2 regions of the Vibrio celticus genome follow, and region 1 is predicted to be linked to the other one. Evidence: predicted binding sites of a transcription regulator. Region 1 holds the regulator's gene; the other holds the start of a gene.
What was found. The regulator PurR, encoded in region 1, represses purine synthesis genes. The targets are predictions, from matches to a motif close to TNANGNAAACGTTTNCNTNA.
Positions count from the first base shown of each region.

Region 2: a site for PurR is predicted at 3,333-3,352, ahead of OCV19_RS03410 (NCS2 family permease). Genes of this name have one in related genera too.

Region 1 covers NZ_AP025463.1:2,315,552-2,320,690, reverse strand. The annotation lists gene OCV19_RS10445 (TVP38/TMEM64 family protein) at 1-204, opposite strand, end outside; gene OCV19_RS10440 (transposase) at 348-698, shown strand; gene OCV19_RS10435 (IS3 family transposase) at 811-1,692, shown strand; gene OCV19_RS10430 (TfoX/Sxy family DNA transformation protein) at 1,764-2,354, opposite strand; cyclic di-GMP riboswitch class I at 2,482-2,567, opposite strand; gene purR (HTH-type transcriptional repressor PurR) at 2,738-3,742, opposite strand; gene torD (molecular chaperone TorD) at 4,058-4,705, opposite strand; gene torR (two-component system response regulator TorR) at 4,991-5,139, shown strand, end outside.
Region 2 covers NZ_AP025463.1:711,533-716,671, forward strand. The annotation lists gene OCV19_RS03400 (DUF3332 domain-containing protein) at 1-535, shown strand, start outside; gene OCV19_RS03405 (aminoacyl-histidine dipeptidase) at 836-2,308, opposite strand; gene OCV19_RS03410 (NCS2 family permease) at 3,372-4,661, shown strand; gene gpt (xanthine phosphoribosyltransferase) at 4,746-5,139, shown strand, end outside.

The sequences.
Region 1 (5,139 bases):
GGCTCCGGGAATGGAGAAAGCCGTAATCATGACATACGCGACAAAATAGATAGCGGCAGCAGCAATAAAGTTGCTGTCAATATAGTCATTTAACACAGCTTGTTGGGCCTTAGCATTTTCAAGCGTTAAGTACTGGCCGAAATTGATGCCTAACACCACGATGGTTACGACCAACACAATACCCAATATCATTTTCTTACTCATTGATACTTCCTCTAAATTTTCAATGCATACCGATAGTATAGATAGACAGGCAAAGCATAGATTAACTTTCATCAGATATAAAAAAAGCCGCAGTAAATGAACTGACCCCCAATAGTTGGACACCAATTATTGGGGGTCTTTTTATGTCCAAATATAGCCGAGAGCTAAAATGTATCATTGCTAAGCAATACTTAGATGGCACGTCATCTCTCTACTTAGCAAAACAATATTCAATTTCTTCAAGGCAGATACGGTATTGGGCTCAAGTCTTTGCCATCCATGGTACTGATTCATTTTTACCAACTAAGCATGCCGCGACTGCTCAAACAAAACGAAAAGCATTGAATTTAATGTGGACGAATGAATGGTCTCTCACGCACACTAGCGCAGTATTAAACCTCTCATCCCTGGGATACTCTCTGTCTGGCTCAAACGATTTAATGAGCTCGGTATCAAGGGGCTCAAAATGCGCCAGAAAGGAAGACCCTCAATGAAACAGCAACCTCAACGAACCACTAAGCCTGATAATGAAATGACACTTGAGGAGCTAAAAGAGGAGTTAGTCTACTTACGAACCGAGAATGCTGTTTTAAAAAGTTGGAAGAGTTGGAGCAGGAAAAACCGTCGAACAAAGAAAAAGCGGTCATAGCTCTAACTCTTAAAGGCAAGTACCCGTTGAAGCACTTACTGCAGACTCTACAGCTGGCAAAAAGTGTCTTTTATTATCAGGCTCAAACGAGCAAGCGCCCAAATAGCTACGAACGTGAGCTGCGGTTGATAAAGTCAATTTATCATGAACATAAGGGCCGATACGGTTATCGTCGTATTCATTTAGAACTAAAAAATCAGGGGGTCGCGCTTAATCACAAAACGGTTCAAAGGCTTATGGCTCAGCTCAACCTTAAATCGACGGTCAGGATTAAAAAGTACCGTTCATACCGAGGAGAGTCTGGAACAGCTGCTCCCAACGTGCTTGAAAGAGATTTTAGTGCGACTCAACCCGATGAAAAGTGGGTAACTGATGTCACGGAGTTCAAAGTCAAAGAGCAGAAAGTATACTTGTCTCCAGTTGTCGACTTGTTTACTCAGGAAGTGGTAGCTTATAGAGTGGCCAAAAATGCCTGCTTGCCGCTTGTCACGGATATGCTGACGGAGGCTATATCAACGCTTAAACCCAACTCAAAGCCAATTATACACAGCGATCAAGGTTGGCAATATCGCCATCGACAGTATCAGAAAAAGGTAGCGGAGAGTGGGTTAACGCAAAGCATGTCGAGAAAAGGTAACTGCTTGGATAATGCTGTTGCTGAAAACTTTTTTGCTTTACTCAAAACCGAGATGTATCACAACCAAAGCTTTGAAGATGCAGATGCTCTGATAGAGCAAATTAAAGAATACATCGAGTACTACAATACCAAACGTATAAAAGTGAAACTAAAAGGCCTGACTCCGATAGAATATCGAACTCAGGCCTTGAAAGCCGCTTAACAGAAATGTCCAACTTTATGGGGTCACTTCAAAATGCGGCTTAGTTATGTATATAGATTGCACTGACAAAGTTAATTGACGCGATTGATAAGCTCTTCACGACGCTGCTGAGGTATAACAGACCAATGTGTTCCATTGATCGCGCCTTCTAGCGCCCAAAGTAGTTCAATACTGACAGAAGACGCATGCGATTCTTTGATGGCGTTAAATGCGTTTACAGAGCCAGATTCATATAAACGTTCTACAGAATCGATCCCTGCCTTTTTCAACATACGCTCGGTAGCGAGTCGAAGATTAGGCAGATCCTTGAGTCGGGTCGGCTTGGCAGAAGACTGCTCAGCTTTTTCTTCTTTAGCAAAACCTAGAGACGTGGTTGCAAGCTGCAAGATTTTCTCTTGATCTTGCCAGAGGCCTTCAGGTAAAGCGAAATATTTAGTAACGACAGGGAAACCACGTTTTTTGTAGACGTATGGTTGAAACCCTTGTTGTTCGAATTGTTTCGTTGTGCCTTTGTCTGCGCGTATGTGCAACTGGTCATTTACAACCAGAGCAAACATAGTGTCATCAGCAAAAAGACCGAAGCCACCAAACATTGAGCGTGATTTTATTTTTCCTAGGGACTCAAATAACTTCATCGAGTCCTTTAGTATCGGTTTATCCATGTTATTTATCTCGGTGTATTTGAACTACGCCACCAAATAAGCAGGTCCGAGAGATTAGCAAAATGTTGCAATTAAATTGTCAATAAGCCGTAAATTACTAAATTATTAGTAGTTACTGCATTTTGCCATCGGTAACCCCGCTACCATACCAACGAGTGGTTTAGGCCGGAAGCTTTGCGTCTCACTCTTTCGAGTGGTTTGCCCTGTGCGTGACTGATTGAATAGAATAAAGTTTTTGTTGAATGAAGCTCACAGTTGATATTTCAAAATGTGACATTGCTTCAATTAATGATCTTTCATTTATGCATAAGGGTTCATTATGGTTGCTGATAAAAAAAGCGCACCTAAAGGTGCGCTTGATGAAATTAAACTCGAATTATCAATTAATTTAACGTCTTAACTGTACTTCGTTCAACAATTTCAGGGTGCATTTCGAAGACGCGTTTTTCGTGGTCTTTGTCTTTGATGCGCTCCAATAGAATTTCGAATGCATTCTTACCAACACGACGTTTTGGTTGGTGAACTGTCGTTAACGGCGGAGAGAAGTATTCAGCGAGTTCGATGTTGTCGTAACCGATCACTGAGATATCTTCAGGAATGCGGATGCCTTTTTCTTGCAGTCGGCTCATTAAGCCGAGTGCCATTGTGTCGTTAAAGCAGAATACTGCCGTTGGACGATCTTCCATCTCAACGATTTGTTCTGCAGCAAGAACAGCCGTATCACACTCAAAGTTGCCTTCGATGATCATATTTTCATCAGCAGAAATCTTTGCTTCGTTGAGTGCGCGCTTGTAACCGGCAATACGTTCAACACATGCTGCTTTGTCTAAGTGGCCACTTAAACATGCAATCTTAGAGTGACCGCGTTCAATAAGGTATTTGGTCGCTAGGTAGCCACCTTCTTCTGAGTTATCGATGATCTTATCAGCCTGAGAGCTCTCTGGACCCCAGTCCATGATAACTTTAGGGATGTCAGCGTGACGGTCTAACATCTCTCTTAGTTCTTCAGTTAGGTCAGAACACATAACTAAGATGCCATCTACACGTTTCTCTGCAAGCATTCGAATGTAGTCACGTTGCTTCTCATAGATGCCGCCCGTATTACACAGGATCAAAGTGTAACCTTGACGGTAGCAGTAGCTTTCAACACCATCGATAACTTCAGAGAAGAATAGGTTAGTTGATTGAGTCACTAGCATGCCAATAGTGCGTGTTGTATTACATTTCAAGCTACGAGCAACAGCACTTGGTGCATAGTTCAGTTCATCTACGGCTTTGTTTACTTTTTCTTGAGTTGCTTCTGCAACAAAGCGAGTTTTATTAATTACGTGAGAAACGGTTGTTGTTGATACGCCGGCTAAGCGAGCGACATCTTTTATAGTGGCCATGGTTTTATCCTATTAGAAGCTACTTTCCCAAAGTACGGAATAAAGTAGCCGTTAAGCTACCTAACTAAGAGCTTAAATTTGTAGGGCTCTTTGGGTACTAAAGTGCTAAAAAACAAAAAACCGCTATTGAGCGGCTTGTCTTAACACCGAAATGCTCTGAACTTTAATAAGCATAGCATTTCGTGAATGTTTCATATTTTATCGTTTGCGGTCACAATTTTAGACTGACTAGAAATTACTCGCAATAAAATTCACCCAGAAATCCGGGTGAATTGTCACATTCTGCTGAATTTATTTACCTAGTCATCCAATAAGCTATTCACCGGCTAAATATTGAGTGTCTAATTGACAGAATGCGAGTAGCAAAGATGAGACGGAGGCGTAGAAACCGAATTCATCAACGTCATGACATTTCACGTTGAACTTTGGTACCCAAGTCAGCAATTGTTGTTCGATAAACTGCTGTTGAACGGCAAATGAATTCTCTAGCTCTTCTTCAATATCCGTTTCGTTTGAACGAATGATTAAGTTACCAAGGAAATCGAGTTCAATAGCAATGTGGTCTGCTGGCTCTTTTAGATCTTGGTTCACGACTAAGTTGTGTTTAGCCATGATCTCTTCCATATCTTTTGCTGGCTTATCATTCAAGAGGCCAGTTTCGCCGATATACATTGAAGCGTAAGGAAGAGCGCCGTGTTTATCTGTCTTTAAGAATAGGTCGCAAAAGTCTGCAGACAGTTCTAGCTGAGCATCTTCACGTGTTTGTAGGCGGTTCAGCGCATCCACTAACTTATCAATCGCTGGCTTTAGTGTCTCATTTTCGCCTAAACCAGTTAGGAAAGAACGAATTTCAACAGAGTGGTAGTGATCGAGTTCTTCTTGAGTGAGCTCTTTGGCAAATAAGCTTGATAGCCACCAGTATATTTCTGCTCTTTGCTCGTTGAACGCTTTCGTATCTTTCATTTGTTAGATCCTGACTTAGTCTTGTGATGTTGCTTATATGCATCTTGAAGTCACTTGGGCATAAGCACACCAAGGCTGAATAACAAGGCTATTTGCAAAACGCAAAGTTACTCGTTAGTAGTAATGCCTATATTGAATTGCGATGGACGATAAATAGCAAGGTTTAAGATTGTCTTGTATCAAAAAAAATCCATGTTTCTGGCTTTTATCTTCTGTACCACTAGAATTGTTACTAGTTATGAATAGAATAGTCACTGAAACTATTAAATAAGAAAAGTGGTGTAGATGAGCTATCACGTATTAGTCGTAGAAGATGATGTGGTAACCCGCAGTAAACTGGTTGGATACTTCCAGAACGAGGGTTACACAGTGAGCGAAGCAGAAAGCGGCGCTCAAATGAGAAACGTGTTAGAAGAAAACAACGTTGACCTCAT
Region 2 (5,139 bases), 1.6 Mb from region 1:
AAAAACAATTTCAAAAATTGTAGCACTAGCGGTGGTATCTGTTGCTTTATCTGGTTGTGTTGGTAGCAACGCAGTAACGGGTTACCTAATGAAGTTCAACATCAAGGCTGTTGATAACCGTTACGCTCGTGGTGGTTTGAACATGCTACTTGCACCTGCATACGGTCTAACGGTTGCTGCCGATTACTTAGTATTCAACTCACTAGAGTTCTGGACAGGTAGCAACCCACTAACAGGTGCTCCGCACATCTTTGATACTAAGACTGATACTTACCTAGACATCAACCACCAACTTGATCCGTCTCTAACGGAAGCGCCAGTGGGTCCTATCACGAGTGCAGATGTGATCGAAAAAGGTCAAATGCAGCAGATTGATGAAAACACGATCCAAATGGACATTACTTACCAGTCTGGTGAGCGTGCGACGTTAATCGGTGTTCGTGATGGCGAGATGGTGACGTACTTCATCGATGGTGAAGTTGTGGCACAAACTTCAATTGATGAGCTAGAAAGCTACGCGGCTTCACGCGCTTAGTTATACCAATCGTAGTAAATAACTGGTCACCCTAGCTTGTTAAAAATCTCGATAACTGCGTTGTGATTTTTGATTGTAGAATAACTACTTATCAGAAAATCACGCCTTGTTCTCAAGCCTTTTTCCTGCGCTATTTCTGAACACTTACTTACTGTGATTGGTATTACTTCTTTAGTCACAAATAGTCATTACAAAGATTAGATACAAAAACAGGTACTCATTGAGTACCTGTTTTATTTTGTGTCGATAAACGGTGTTTACTGAAACACCATTTACTGAAAAGCGCTAACGCTAATCGAATTATGCTTTTTCTGGGATCGCTTCAAGCAATGCAACCATTTGGTTCCAGAATAGCTCAACGGTGTCGATCTTCACTTTCTCATCAGGAGAGTGCGGGAACTTGATGGTTGGGCCGAAAGAAACCATATCCATGTTCGGGTAAGGTTCTTTGAATAGACCACACTCAAGACCAGCATGGATAACCATGATGTTTGGCTTGTGACCGTAGATACCTTCGTACATGTCGCGGAAGATATGCATGATTTCTGAATCTGCGTCTGGTTTCCAACCTGGGTAAGCACCAGAGAACGCGATGTTAGCGCCTGCTAGTTCAGCAACAGAGTGAAGCATGCTTTCTACTTGTGAGCGACCTGAATCGATAAGAGAACGGATCAGGCAAAGCACTGTGATTGAGTTCTCTTCTGTTGTGATAACACCTACGTTTAGAGACGTTTCCACAACACCTTCAATCTCGTCACTCATACGAATCACGCCGTTTGGACATGCGTTAAGTGCCGCGATAAAGCGAGCTTGGTCTGCTGACGCAAGTGCGCTCATTTCTACAGAAGCTTCTTCATTGAAAGTCACGATGCTGTCTTCTACTTTACCTAGCTCTGTTGAAAGCAGCTCAGTGTAGTAGTTGTATAGTGAAGCCAGTTTTTCTTGGTTTGCCGCAGGAACAGCAACCGTTACGAAACCTTCACGAGGGATCGCGTTACGAAGGCTACCACCTTTGAATTCGACGATGCGAAGGTCTAGCTCTTTTGCGTGACCCGCTAGGAAGCGAGCAAGCAGTTTGTTTGCGTTTGCACGACCTGTGTGGATGTCACAACCAGAGTGACCGCCTTTTAGGCCTTTTAGCGTTAGCTTACGTGTTACGAAGTCAGCTGGAATCGCGTTACGAGCAATTTCAAATGTCATTGCGCCGTCGATACCGCCAGCACAACCCATGTACACTTCGCCTTCTTGCTCTGAATCGGTGTTAAGAAGGATATCGCCTTCTAACCAACCCGCTTCAAGACCGAAAGCACCAGTCATGCCTGCTTCTTCATCTACTGTTAGTAGAACTTCGATAGGGCCGTGCTGGATTTCGTTTGAAGCAAGAACCGCTAGGCAAGAAGCCATGCCCATGCCGTTATCAGCGCCAAGCGTTGTGCCTTTAGCTGTAACCCACTCTCCATCAATGTATGGTTGAATTGGATCTTTAGCAAAGTCATGAACTGTGTCTTCGTTCTTTTGTGGAACCATATCGATGTGAGCTTGTAGCACTACACCTTTTTTGTTTTCCATACCCGCCGTTGCTGGCTTTTTGATGAATACGTTACCCGTTGGGTCACGACGTACATCTAGGCCTTGCTCTGTTGCCCAAGCAATAATGTATTGAGCAAGCTCTTCTTCATGCTTAGAAGGGTGTGGGATTGAGCAAATCTTATCGAAGAACTGCCAGATAGGGGCAGGGGATAATTTACTGATCTCAGAATGGAATTCAGACACGGATGACTCCTTTTTTATTTAATAACCATATATTTAGGTTTTGTATGGGCAAAAACCTAGAACAAAAATCTAAAATATGGGTCTGTTTTGATGGCAACAGCATACCACTTGAGCGTTTTGACGAGTAGCGGTTCTAAACCTCAAATAGCTCAAATTTTGAATGCGATCTTGTCCATCTGATCATGGTTAAGCGCCTTGATGCTTATAAATGGCGCAAGCAAACGTTTGTTCAATCCTGTTCTGTAATTTTATTACAAAAATAAGTTTGCAAAATGACCATAAATAGCCAAAAGTGTGACGTATAGCAAAAAATACTTGTAATCTTTTTTCTTTAGGGTATATTAATAACCAACTTCTGAGATGAAGAGTAAATGCTCAAAGGATGAGTCCGTTTTATCGCCTCCAAGGAACCGAGAAATCAAATTCGTTTTTTATTGATTTATTAAGGTGATAGTTATGAAAGGTTTACCATCTGCAATGTTCTGGATTAACAGCTCTGTTTACACTAGCAACTTTGCATACCCTACAAGCTTTGGTTACTAATACCGTAAGCATGTAACTCGAACAGTTTTGTTCACCCCTATATATTGGAATTCTTTTACAGCCCTTTTGGTTGACAGATTCTACCGCCACTCAGTTTTGAGTGGCGTTTTTTTTGCCTGCTACTTTTCCAAACCGCTTTCGCTTGTCACTTTCCTTGCTATTCTGCGTGGTTGTTTTTTAAACGCCGAAATATCAATTTGCGCCTTATTACTGATCCTGTTGAAAAATACATAACTATTGTGGGTTTGAATTCAGAATTTACTGGCTAGATTCTCAATGAAAATAACCGATGGTAGAAAAAACAACCAACTAATTTCACTGAATGCATTGTTGTTAATTATTTGTTTTTAAACACTATTTGCCGATAATGTTTGTATTTTTAATCGCTTTGTTTCATACGGCATTCTGATAAATATCGATTAGAGCCTTAATTCTATCTGGAATTTGTTATTTGATAACTTTATAATCCACAGCCAATCGATTACGCAACCGTTTACTTTTACCCTTATAGGATTCGATAATGTTCGAAAAGCTATTCAAACTCAGTGAAAATGGCACCAATGTGCGCACTGAAATCATCGCAGGTCTAACAACCTTCCTAACAATGGCTTACATCATTTTTGTAAACCCAATGATTCTAGCTGATGCTGGTATGGACCATGGCGCTGTATTTGTAGCAACCTGTTTAGCGGCTGCTATTGGCTGTTTCATCATGGGCTTTGTTGCTAACTACCCAATTGCTCAAGCTCCAGGCATGGGTTTGAACGCATTCTTTACCTACGCTGTTGTAATGGGTATGGGTTATACGTGGCAAGTTGCTCTGGCAGCGGTTTTCGTATCAGGCGTAATCTTCATCTTCTTAAGCATCTTTAAGATCCGTGAATGGATTATCAACTCGATCCCTATGTCTCTGCGTGTTGGTATCTCTGCAGGTATCGGTCTTTTCCTAGCGTTTATTGCGCTTAGCAATGCAGGCATCGTTGTTTCTAACCCAGCAACTAAAGTTTCACTGGGCGACATTACCGCGATTGCTCCTATCCTAGGCTCACTTGGTTTCTTCCTAACGATTGCTCTTGTTCACCGTGGCGTGAAAGGGGCAGTAATGATTGCGATTCTAGCTATCACAGCTCTTGGCATTGTTATTGGTGACGTTCAATACGGCGGCATCATGTCTACACCACCAAGCCTTGCTCCTACATTCATGCAGCTTGATTTCTCTGCTGTATTTGAAATCGGTATGATTTCAGTGGTATTCGCATTCTTGTTCGTCGATTTGTTCGATACAGCGGGTACTCTGGTTGGTGTTGCAACGAAAGCAAACCTAATCAAAGAAGACGGCAAACTACCTCGCTTGAACAAAGCACTGCTTGCTGACTCTACAGCAACATCTATTGGTGCACTGCTAGGTACATCAAATACTACTTCTTATGTTGAGAGTGTTGCGGGTGTTGCTGAAGGCGGTCGTACCGGTCTAACTGCTGTTGTTGTTGGTATCTTATTCCTACTGGCTCTTTTCTTCTCGCCACTTGCAGGTATGATTCCGGCTTACGCAACATCAGGTGCACTTTTCTATGTAGCAATTCTGATGATGTCTGGCTTAGTTGGCATTGATTGGCGTGATCTTACGGAAGCAGCACCAGTCGTGGTAACATGTCTGCTTATGCCGCTGACGTACTCTATCGCTGAGGGTATCTCACTAGGTTTCATCGCTTACGCTGCAATTAAGCTGCTAAGTGGTAAAGGTCGCGACGTTTCACCTGCTGTGTGGGTAATGTCGGCTATCTTTATTCTTAAATACATTTTCGCTTAATCGTCTAGATTTCTGCTTAATCGCTGAAGAGGCTATGTTTGAAATAGCCTCTAATAACATGACAAAATTATTAGGTTTTATACTATGAGCAACAAATTCGTTATCACTTGGGACAACATGCAGACTTACTGCCGTCAACTTGCTGAAAAGCAAATGCCAGCAGAGCAGTGGAAAGGCATCTGGGCTGTAAGCCGTGGTGGTTTGGTTCCTGGTGCAATCTTGGCTCGTGAGCTAGGTATTCGTCACGTAGATACGATTTGTATTTCTAGCTACGACCACGATCACCAACGTGATATGACAGTAGTTAAAGCACCTGAAGGTGATGGCGAAGGCTTCCTAATCGTTGAAGACTTGGTTGATAGTGGTGACACTGCACGTAAGCTTCGCGAAATGTACCCTAAAGCGAAACTGATCGCTGTATGTGCAAAGCCATCTGGCGCTGATTTGCTAGACGAGTACATTGTTGATATCGCTCAAG